Regions from separate parts of the Aeromonas sp. FDAARGOS 1409 genome, predicted to be linked through region 2. Evidence: predicted binding sites of a transcription regulator. Region 2 holds the regulator's gene; the other holds the start of a gene.
The links. Region 2 encodes LexA, which represses DNA repair genes until DNA is damaged. Its sites were predicted from a motif close to ANCTGTNTNNNNANACAGNT; they were not measured.
Positions count from the first base shown of each region.

Region 1 (4,835 bases), 920 kb from region 2:
GAGATCCCTCCACCGATCAGCAGCTGGGCGGCCACGCTGTGCTGGGCCTGCTCCTCAAGCTGCCCCTGCAGTTGCAGGGCGGAGGCGAGCACCACGGCGCGGGGCAGCTCGATGTAGATGCCCCACTTGCGATCCGTGCCGCGCATGCTGACCGGCACGAAGGTCTGCAACAGGGCGCCGTCCGGGCTCCAACGGGTGGCCACGTCCCCCTTGGCGAGCCAGCCGTCGAGATCCTGCGCCAACGGCGATTGCGCCAGGCGGTTGCCAGGGGCGACCTGGAATCCCTCCACACCGGCGACCCGTCCCTCGTGGCTGAGCAGCAGCACCTTGCCCTGCCCCCCGTAGAGGGTCTTGTCCATCTCCTCCACCAGGCTCTGCAGGGTGGCTAGGGAGATGTCGACCCCGACCATGCCGAGCAGATTGCCCTCCTCCAGCAGGGGAGCCGTCACCGAGGTCATCAGCACCGACTTGCCCCCCACCTCGTCCACATAGGGTTCGAGCAGGCAGAGGGCCTTGCTGCGAATGCTGCAGCTGTACCAGTCGTTCTCCAGGCCGCCGTGCTCTGACGGTTTGTCATTGGCCAGCATGGCCTCGTCCATCACCTCCAGGGTCACCTTGCCATCGACCCTGGCCCAGTAGCTGGAGAAACGTCCCTTGTCGTTGGCCCCGAGCGCGGTCGAGCCCTGATAGTTGGCGTCTTCGCCGTCGAGCTGGTTCGGCTCGAACACCCCGTAGACCCCGATCAGGTTGGCGGAAGACTCCGCCGCATCCTGCAACTGCTGGTTGACCGCATTGCGCAGCGCCTCGGAGTGGACGAAGTTGTCGGCCGCATTCTTGCGCTGGAACAATATGCCTTCGGCCAGCAGGGTGGCCCTGAAATAGGCTTCGTCGAGGTAGCTGGTGACCCGGGCCGCCTGGGTGGCCCCCATGGCCTGCATCCAGTTTTCTGCCGCGTGCTGCCCCTCCAGCGTGGTGGAGGTGAGCACCTGCTCCTGCATGCGGGCCGCGTTGAAGAGGGAAGAGGCGACCAGGGCGGCGGCACTGGCCAACAGGCAACAACCGGCGATCAGGGTGATCCGTCCCTGAACAGAAAAAGCACTCATGTATGATTTCCTGACTTCTACAGAGGTAGACACTGTATCGGATTTGGAAACAAAAACTTAACTAAATCAACTCAGATCCAGGCTCAGTTGGTTGATTTCATCGCTGCCGGGCAGACCGACCACCAGGCCGAGCAGACGAATGGGCTTTCCTTGAGCCCGTTGCAGGCCCTCGTGCAGCAGATCGTGGAAGCGGGTCGCCTGATAGCTGCCCTTGCGATAGACGGTGGTCTGGTGAAAGTCGGCGAATTTCAGCTTGATCCCCTGCCCCATCAGCGCCTCGGCGGGGCAGGACTTCGCGAAACGCAGCTCCAGCTCGGGAATGAGCCGGCTGAGCACTTCCCAGCAGGCCGCCTCGTCCAGCACGTCGCTGGCCAGGGTCGTCTCCACGCCGACCGTCTTGCGCACCCGCTGGGGCTGCACCGGCTGCTCGTCGTGACCCCAGATCCGCCCGGCCAGCATCTCCCCGAGCTTGCCGAAACGAGCGATCAGCTCCTCGTTGCCGAGCTGGCGCGCATCCTCGCAGGAGTAGAGGCCTTGCGACTCCAGCCGCTCCGCCGTCTTGCGCCCGACCCCGGGCAGCTTGGCCAAAGGCAGCTGGCGCACGAACTCGTCCACCTCCCGGGGGTGGATGACGAACAGACCGTCCGGCTTGCGCTGCTCGGAGGCGAGCTTGGCCAGGAACTTGTTCGGCGCCACCCCGGCGGAGGCGGTCAACCCCAGCTCGGTCAGAATGGCGGCACGGATCTCCATCGCCATCAGGGTGGCGCTGCCGCCGCAGTGGGGGCTGTCGGTGACGTCGAGGTAGGCCTCATCCAGCGACAGGGGCTCCACCCGCTCGGTATAGCGCAGGAAGATGGCGCGCAACTGGCGGGAGGTCTCCTTGTAGACGGCCATCCGCCCGGGGATGAGCACCAGCGGCGGGCAGAGCTTCCTGGCCAAGGCGCTCGGCATGGCGGATCGCACCCCGAAGCGGCGCGCCACATAGTTGCAGGTGGAGATGACGCCGCGCCTGTCCGCCGAGCCGCCGATGGCGAGCGGCACCTCCCGCAGGGCCGGGTTGTCCCGCATCTCCACCGCCGCGAAGAAGCAGTCCATGTCGATGTGAATGATCTTGCGCATATCACTGTACAAATAAACAGTTAACTGAGCCCATGCTACCCCAGCCCTGTCATTTCTGCCAGTCACGCAGGGCCGCCAGGGAGATAGACTCCCGAGGCAAGATGGGATCTAGGGGAGAAGAGAGATGAGAGCAATCTGGCTTGGGCTCTGCCTGCTGCCACTGCTGGGCACGGCAAAGGATTACCCGACCGCCGAGTGCAGCTGGCTGTTCGAGCGCATCGAGATACTGGAGAAGGCCATCAAACAGGGGGACGAACTGGGCACCAGGGAGGAGCTGGCAAAGCGAAAGAAAGAGTTCAAGCTCAAGGCGTGCAGCCAATACGACTACTGAGTCCATACCACATAAAAAAGCGAGCCGACCCGGGTCGGCTCGTTTGCATGCCTGGTGCCTGCCGGTGCAGGCAACAGCGTCAGAGGATGCGGTTCTCCTCCAGCATCTTGCGACGGGCCTCTTCCTTGGCCATCTTCTTCTTGCGGTTGTCGCAGGGCTCGGGGCAGTCGCACTCCTTCTCGATGCCTATGGTGCCAAGGCCGCCACAGGAGCCGGAGATGCTCTTCTTCTGGAAGATGTAGCCGATGGCCATGGCCACCACCACCGCCAGAAACACCCCGAAGGTGATCAGAAAAATCTGCATGTCATTACCCCTTACTTCTTGACCAGATAGGGTTTGAAGGCCTCCGAGTAGGTCTCCTCGAAGCCGTCGTCCGTCTTGGTGATCACGAAGATCGCCAGGCCCCGCTCCTTGGCATAGGCCAAGCTCTTCTCCGGGCCCATGACGGTCAGCGCCGTGGCCAGCCCGTCCGCCGTCATGCAGGAGGGGTGGATCACGGTCACCGACACCATGCGATGCTGGATAGGCTTGCCCGTCAGCGGATCTATGGTGTGGGAGAAGCGCTTGCCGTCCATCTCGTAGTAGTTGCGATAGTCCCCCGAGGTGGCCACGCCATTGTCGCCCGGCACTATCACCTCCTGCACCGAGCCGGCATTGAGGGTCGGCTTCTCGATGGCCACCCGCCAGGGATGCCCCTTGCCGTTGACCCCGTTGATGCGCAGCTCGCCGCCGATCTCCACCAGGTAGTTGCGCGCCCCCAAGGATTCCAGATATTCGGCCACCTTGTCCACCCCGAAGCCCTTGGCGATGGCGGAGAGGTCCACGTAGAGATCCGGGATGTCCTTCTGCAGGGTGTCCGCGTCTACCGAGGTGATCACGTGCAGATTGCCGAGCCCGGTCTTCTGACGGGTCTGGCTGATCAGCTCGTCGGACGGCACCTTGGTCGGCTTGGCATCCGGGCCAAAGCCCCACAGATTGACCAGGGGGCCCACGGTCACGTCCAGCGCGCCGCGGCTCTCGCGGCCGATGTGTATGGCCTCGGTCACCACCCGTGCGGTGTCGCGGGAGACCACCACCGGGGTATTGTCCCTGTGCTGGTTGAAGCGCGACAACTCGGAATCGGGTCTGTAGGTGGACATCTGATCGTTGACCCGCTCCAGCAGGACGTCGACCTCCGCCTGCAACTTGGCCCCATCCTTGACGGCGTCATCCGCCACCTTGATGGAGTAGTAGGTCCCCATGGTGCTGCCGGTGATGTGGATCTCCGGCTTGGATTGGACCGTTTCCTGACCGCACCCCGTCAAGAAAAAGGCTAGCCCGAAGGCTAGCCAGGTCTTTACAACGCTGTGCATGGATCAACCACCGAAGTCATCCAGCAGGATGTTTTCGTCTTCAACGCCGAGATTTTTCAGCATGTTGATGACGGCCGCGTTCATCACGGGAGGCCCGCACATGTAGAACTCGCAATCTTCCGGCGCCTCGTGGTTCTTGAGGTAGTTCTCATAGAGCACGTTGTGGATGAAGCCGGTATAGCCGTCCCAGTTGTCTTCCGGTTGCGGATCCGACAGGGCGACGTGCCACTGGAAGTTGTCGTTCTCGGCCGCCAGCATGTCGAAGTCCTCGACATAGAACATCTCGCGCTTGGAACGGGCACCGTACCAGAAGCTCATCTTGCGCTTGGTCTTCAGACGGCGCAGCTGGTCGAAGATGTGGGAGCGCATCGGCGCCATGCCCGCACCACCGCCGATGAACACCATCTCGGCGTCGGTGTCCTTGGCGAAGAACTCGCCGAACGGACCGGAGATGGTCACCTTGTCCCCCGCCTTCAGGCTGAAGATGTAGGAGGACATCTGGCCGGGAGGAGCGGTCCAGTTGCTGGGCGGCGGGGTCGCGATCCGCACGTTCAGCATGATGATGCCGAACTCTTCCGGATAGTTCGCCATGGAGTAGGCACGGATGATCGGCTCGTTGACCTTGGACTCCAGCTCGAAGATCTTGAAACGATCCCAGTCGCCGCGATACTCCTCGGGAATGTCGAAGTTCTTGTACTGCACGTGGTGGGCAGGGGCTTCGATCTGGATATAACCACCGGCGCGGAACGGCACGCTCTCCCCATCCGGGATCTGCAGCTTGAGCTCCTTGATGAAGGTGGCCTTGTTGTCATTGGAGATGACGGTACAGTCCCACTTCTTCACGCCGAAGATCTCTTCCGGCAGCTCGATGTCCATGTCGGAGCGCACGGTGACCTGGCAGGCCAGACGCTCGCCGTGACGGGCTTCGC
Region 1 covers NZ_CP077395.1:316,117-320,951, forward strand. Annotated here, with positions in the region: gene I6L39_RS01420 (methyl-accepting chemotaxis protein) at 1-1,103, opposite strand, end outside; gene dinB (DNA polymerase IV) at 1,170-2,222, opposite strand; gene I6L39_RS01430 (hypothetical protein) at 2,347-2,553, shown strand; gene nqrM ((Na+)-NQR maturation NqrM) at 2,633-2,857, opposite strand; gene I6L39_RS01440 (FAD:protein FMN transferase) at 2,869-3,906, opposite strand; gene nqrF (NADH:ubiquinone reductase (Na(+)-transporting) subunit F) at 3,910-4,835, opposite strand, start outside.
Region 1: dinB (DNA polymerase IV) is a predicted target of LexA. The motif match lies at 2,225-2,244, and genes of this name have one in related genera.

Region 2 (4,835 bases):
AACTTGTTGAGCTCCATCGCCTGATCCAGCAGGGTGGCGGCGTCCTCGGCCGGCATGGTGCTGTTCGGGCTGTAGGGCACCTGCTTGAGCAGGTCCAGATAGGTGTTGAGCTGAGCCTGCAGTTCGTCCCGGGTCAGGGCGTGGCGCTCGGCGGCCAGCAGCGCCAGGGCGCTCAGGGTCAGACCGTTGACGGCGGCGGCATCGTTGATGCGGGTCATCATCAGCTCGGCCAGCTGGTTGACGGTGGGCGCCATCCACTGGGGGCGCTCCTCCTTGCCGATGTGGGCCTTCCACTCCGGGACCTGCTCGTTGAGGTAGCCGTTGAGGGTCAGCGGCTCGCCGAAGTTGACGAAGCCGCGGCCATAGTTGCGCAGCTTGCGCAGTATGCCGAGCACCTGCAGCAAGCTCTCCTTCTCCTTGCGGCTGCCCTTGAGCTCGTTGTGGTAGGTGTTCACCTCCATCACGTGCTCGTAGCCGAGGTAGACAGGGACCAGGGTGACCGGTCTGTCCAGCCCGCGCATCATGGCCTGCAGGGTCATGGCCAGCATGCCGGTCTTGGGCGGCAGCAGGCGGCCGGTTCGCGAGCGCCCCCCCTCGGTGAAGAACTCCACCGAGTAGCCCTTGGCGAACAACAGGTTCAGGTATTCACGGAAAACCGTGCTGTAGAGCGGGTTGCCCTTGAAGGTGCGGCGGATGAAGAAGGCACCGCCGTGGCGGAAGATGGGGCCCGCCGGCCAGAAGTTGAGGTTGATGCCCGCCGCGATATGGGGCGGCACCATGCCCTGGTGGTAGATGACGTAGGAGAGCAGCAGATAGTCCATGTGGCTGCGATGGCAGGGCACGTAGACGATCTCGTGGCCCTCCTGGGCCAGCTGGCGCACCTTCTCGGCACCGTTGACCGAGAGGCCGCGGTAGAGCTTGTTCCAGAGCCAGCCGAGGAAGCTCTCGCCGAGCCGGATCAGCCGGTAGGAGAAGTCGGAGGCGATCTCGTCCATGTAGCCGTGGGCGCGCTTCTGCGCCTTCTCCAGGCTGATGCCTTCCCGTCTGGCCTCTTCCTCTATGGCCTGCTGGATCACGCTGGAATCCAGCAGCTGTTTGAACAGCAGGTTGCGGTTCGGCAGCTTGGGGCCGGTGGCGGCGAGCTGCTGGCGGCTGAAGTGGGTGCGGGCGACCCGGGCCAGCTTGTGGGCGATGGCCTCGTCGGTGCCGTGCTTGTCCGCCATATGGCGCAGGGAGAGCGGCGGGGAGAAGCGCACCAGGTTCTCGCGCCCCTTTAGGATCACGATCAGCGCCTTCTTCAGGCGGTTCGGTGCCAGGCTGCTGATGATGTTCCAGCCGGAGGCCTCTTCCCCCTCGCGACCCGGGGCGCGGCCCCAGAACAGGGTGACGGGCACCACCTGGATGTCCAGCGCCGGATCCTGCTTGTGCAAGTCCAGCAGCTGGTGGAACTCCTGCAGGAAGGGGAGCGGCTTGTTGCGGGCACCGAACAGGGGAGGTGGACGATCCAGACAGACGTAGCGCGGCAGCAGTTGGCCGTTCAGCTCCAGCGGCGTGAAGGGGCCGGGCAGGCCGAGGTCCTCGCAGCACTGCTGCAGGGTCATCAGGTCGGTGATCGAGCTGGTTTTCAGGGCGTAGACGATGGGTCTGGCCGGATCCAGCTTGAGCTCGGTGATGGGATTTTCCGGCAGGCTCTTGTGATTGACCAAGCCGCTGACCGGCCATTGCAGGATGGCTCTGGAAATCTTCTGTCCAAGGGACATGTGCGTCTGCTCTCCAAAAAAATGCGGCGTGAGCATAGCAAATCACCGGCGGCTTGTCGCCGAGAGGTACGATGAGTCCCAAGGCGGCGCGCGAGGGAGCCACATTTTGCGACAAGGCGGGGACAAATGTCAGCAACGCCTTGCCTTGGCCACAGCACTGTATATACTGCCAGTGTGCTGTATAAAAAGACAGGTGCCCATGCTATGAAACCCCTTACCCCCCGCCAGGCCGAAGTGCTGGAGCTTATCAAGGCGAACATGAACGAGACCGGCATGCCGCCGACTCGCGCCGAGATCGCCCAGAAGCTTGGCTTCAAGTCGGCCAACGCGGCCGAGGAACATCTGAAGGCCCTGGCCAAAAAGGGGGTCATCGAGATCATGCCGGGAACCTCCCGCGGCATCCGCCTGCTGCTCGAAGAAGAGGAGGCCTTGCCGGAAGAGAGCGGCCTGCCGCTCATCGGCAAGGTGGCCGCCGGCGAGCCCATCCTGGCCCAGGAGCACATCGAGAGCCACTACCAGGTGGATCCCGCCCTGTTCCATCCACGGGCAGACTTCCTGCTGCGGGTGCAGGGCATGAGCATGAAGAACATCGGCATCATGGACGGGGATCTGCTGGCGGTGCACAAGACCCAGGAGGTGCGCAACGGCCAGGTGGTGGTGGCGCGGCTCGATGAGGACGTCACCGTCAAGCGCTTCCAGCGCAAGGGCAGCCAGGTATGGCTGCTGCCCGAGAACGAGGAACTTTCCCCCATCGAGGTGGATCTCGCCAGCCAGCACCTCACCATCGAGGGGCTGGCGGTCGGCGTCATTCGCAACGCCGACTGGATGTAAGCCTCCGGCATGACGAAGGGGCCTCCTGCGGGAGGCCCCTTCGTTTTGGCCCCCGTCTCCGTCATCCCGCCTCGTGGCCCATCCCCGCCATCCTGCTGCCGTCGTCCGTCGCAAATAGTCCCGCCACAGACAGCGCATTTCGGATATATCCTTTGATAAGGCTCGCACCCTCATGGTCACCGCCATGGCGGCGAGAGCGCCCCACCGGCCAGCTGGACGGCTTTGCAGGGATGCATCACCGCCGGGGCTGTGTGGAAGAAGGGAGAGTCGTCAGCAGTTGGACGACTCGTACAGTCAGTACGCGACGGTGGTTGGCTTGCCTCCCGATGGCAGTAACACTGATCGGCGTGGCCTGTTGAGCAAGGAGGACAGGTATGGCTTCAAGCTCGCCGTGGGATCCGGTGCCGGCCGCAGCGCCCGCATCCTCCATCACCCGATTCATCAAGGGCAGTCGGATGACGTGGTTCTATGCGCTCTGGGTCTATCACAAGGGAGATGGCTGGACCGTCTGGCTGGGGTGTCCCAAAGACAAGATCGTCCGCCTGGTTCGTCTGTTTCGCCGTCACCACGACATCGGCTTGCCGGATGCGCCCTGGACGGCGCCCGTGATCCCGTTGCACGCATCCATCAGACGTGCCCAGCCGCAGCGCAGGCTGCGACCCTGATCCCGGCCGATACGAGCCCCGCCCCGAGCGGGGCTCTTGCTTTCCAGCGCTCACGACATCCTGGTGCCCCTGCGGCCCTCCATCCGGACGAAGGGGTAGCCAGAAACGGGGCGGGGCGGGTTACAATGACCCTTCCCAGGTGCAGCTCCTGGGCTGATTATAAATACAAGGGTTTGTTTCATATGGTTAAACCACGCTTTTCCCTGCTGCTGTTGCTCTTCATCGTCAGCATCATGGCTGCCTATTACTGGAGCCAGCCTTCCTTGCCGGAGCAGGCCGACTACTATCCGACGGCGCGGGACATCAACCCCTTCACCCTCACCGACGGGGATGCACAACCCTTTACTCCCGCCAATCTGACGGGACACTGGACCTTCCTGTTCCTCGGTTACACCTATTGCCCCGACATCTGCCCGACCACGCTGGCGGACCTGCGCGCCGCCTACCCCGGCTTGAAGAAAATCGCCCCCAACAGCCAGGTGGTGTTCATCTCGGCAGATCCCCAGCGGGATGACAGCGCCCGTCTCAAGAGCTATACCGCCTTCTTCGAGCCCGAGTTCAAGGCGGCGACCGCGCCCCACAGCGCCCTGTTCCCCCTGGTGCGCAACCTGGGCCTGGTCTATTCCATCGTGGAGAGCGAACGCAAGGATTACCTGATAGACCATTCGGCCTCGATAGTGCTGATCAACCCGGCGGGCAAGCTGGTGGCCCTGTTCCGTCCCAAGGTGGCGCCGGGGGAAGTGCCCCGCGTTGACATGCAGGCCATGGTCGCCGACTTCGCACGCATAGTGCGACTGGCCGACGAGTGATCCCGCAGCCTCCGTCCTGCTCATGCCCATGTCACCCTGGTTGAGGGATCCCGGCCGCCACAGGGCCGTCTTTGCCCTGGCGCTGCCCATGGTGTTTTCCAATGTCACCACTCCCTTGCTGGGGCTGGTGGACACCTGGGTGATCGGTCATCTCGGTGAGGCCTGGTTCCTCGGCGGCGTCTCGGTCGGCGCTACCCTCATCAACCTCCTCTTCTGGTTGCTGGGCTTTCTGCGCATGTCTACCACGGGCCTGACCGCCCAGGCCCAGGGGGCCGCCAACGCCGAGGGGCAGCTCGATACCCTGGCCCGTGCCCTGGGGCTGGCGATCGGCCTGGGGCTGGCACTCCTGCTGCTGTTGCTGCCGTTCCTGCCGGCCATCATCACCTTGGGCGGGGGGTCGGCGGAGGTACAGGCCCATGCCGGGGACTATGTGTCGGTGCGGATCTGGAGCGCCCCGGCGGCGCTCTGCAACCTGGTGATCATGGGCTGGCTGCTGGGCATGCAGGATGCGCGCAGCCCCATGCTGCTGCTGATCCTGGGCAACCTCGTCAATATGGGGTTGGATGCCTGGTTCGTGCTGGGGCTGGGCTGGCAGGTGAAGGGGGTGGCCGCCGCCTCCCTGCTGGCCGACTACAGCGCGCTGGCGGTGGGGCTCTGGCTGGCGAGCCGCCATCTGCGCCGTCTCTCTCCCGGGGTCTGGCAGCATGCCTGGCGGCGCTGGTCTCAGTGGCCGGCCTTGCTGCGGCTGCTCGCCCTGAACCGGGACATCT
Region 2 covers NZ_CP077395.1:1,239,213-1,244,047, reverse strand. Annotated here, with positions in the region: gene plsB (glycerol-3-phosphate 1-O-acyltransferase PlsB) at 1-1,760, opposite strand, end outside; gene lexA (transcriptional repressor LexA) at 1,965-2,591, shown strand; gene I6L39_RS05950 (hypothetical protein) at 2,966-3,256, shown strand; gene I6L39_RS05945 (SCO family protein) at 3,439-4,065, shown strand; gene I6L39_RS05940 (MATE family efflux transporter) at 4,088-4,835, shown strand, end outside.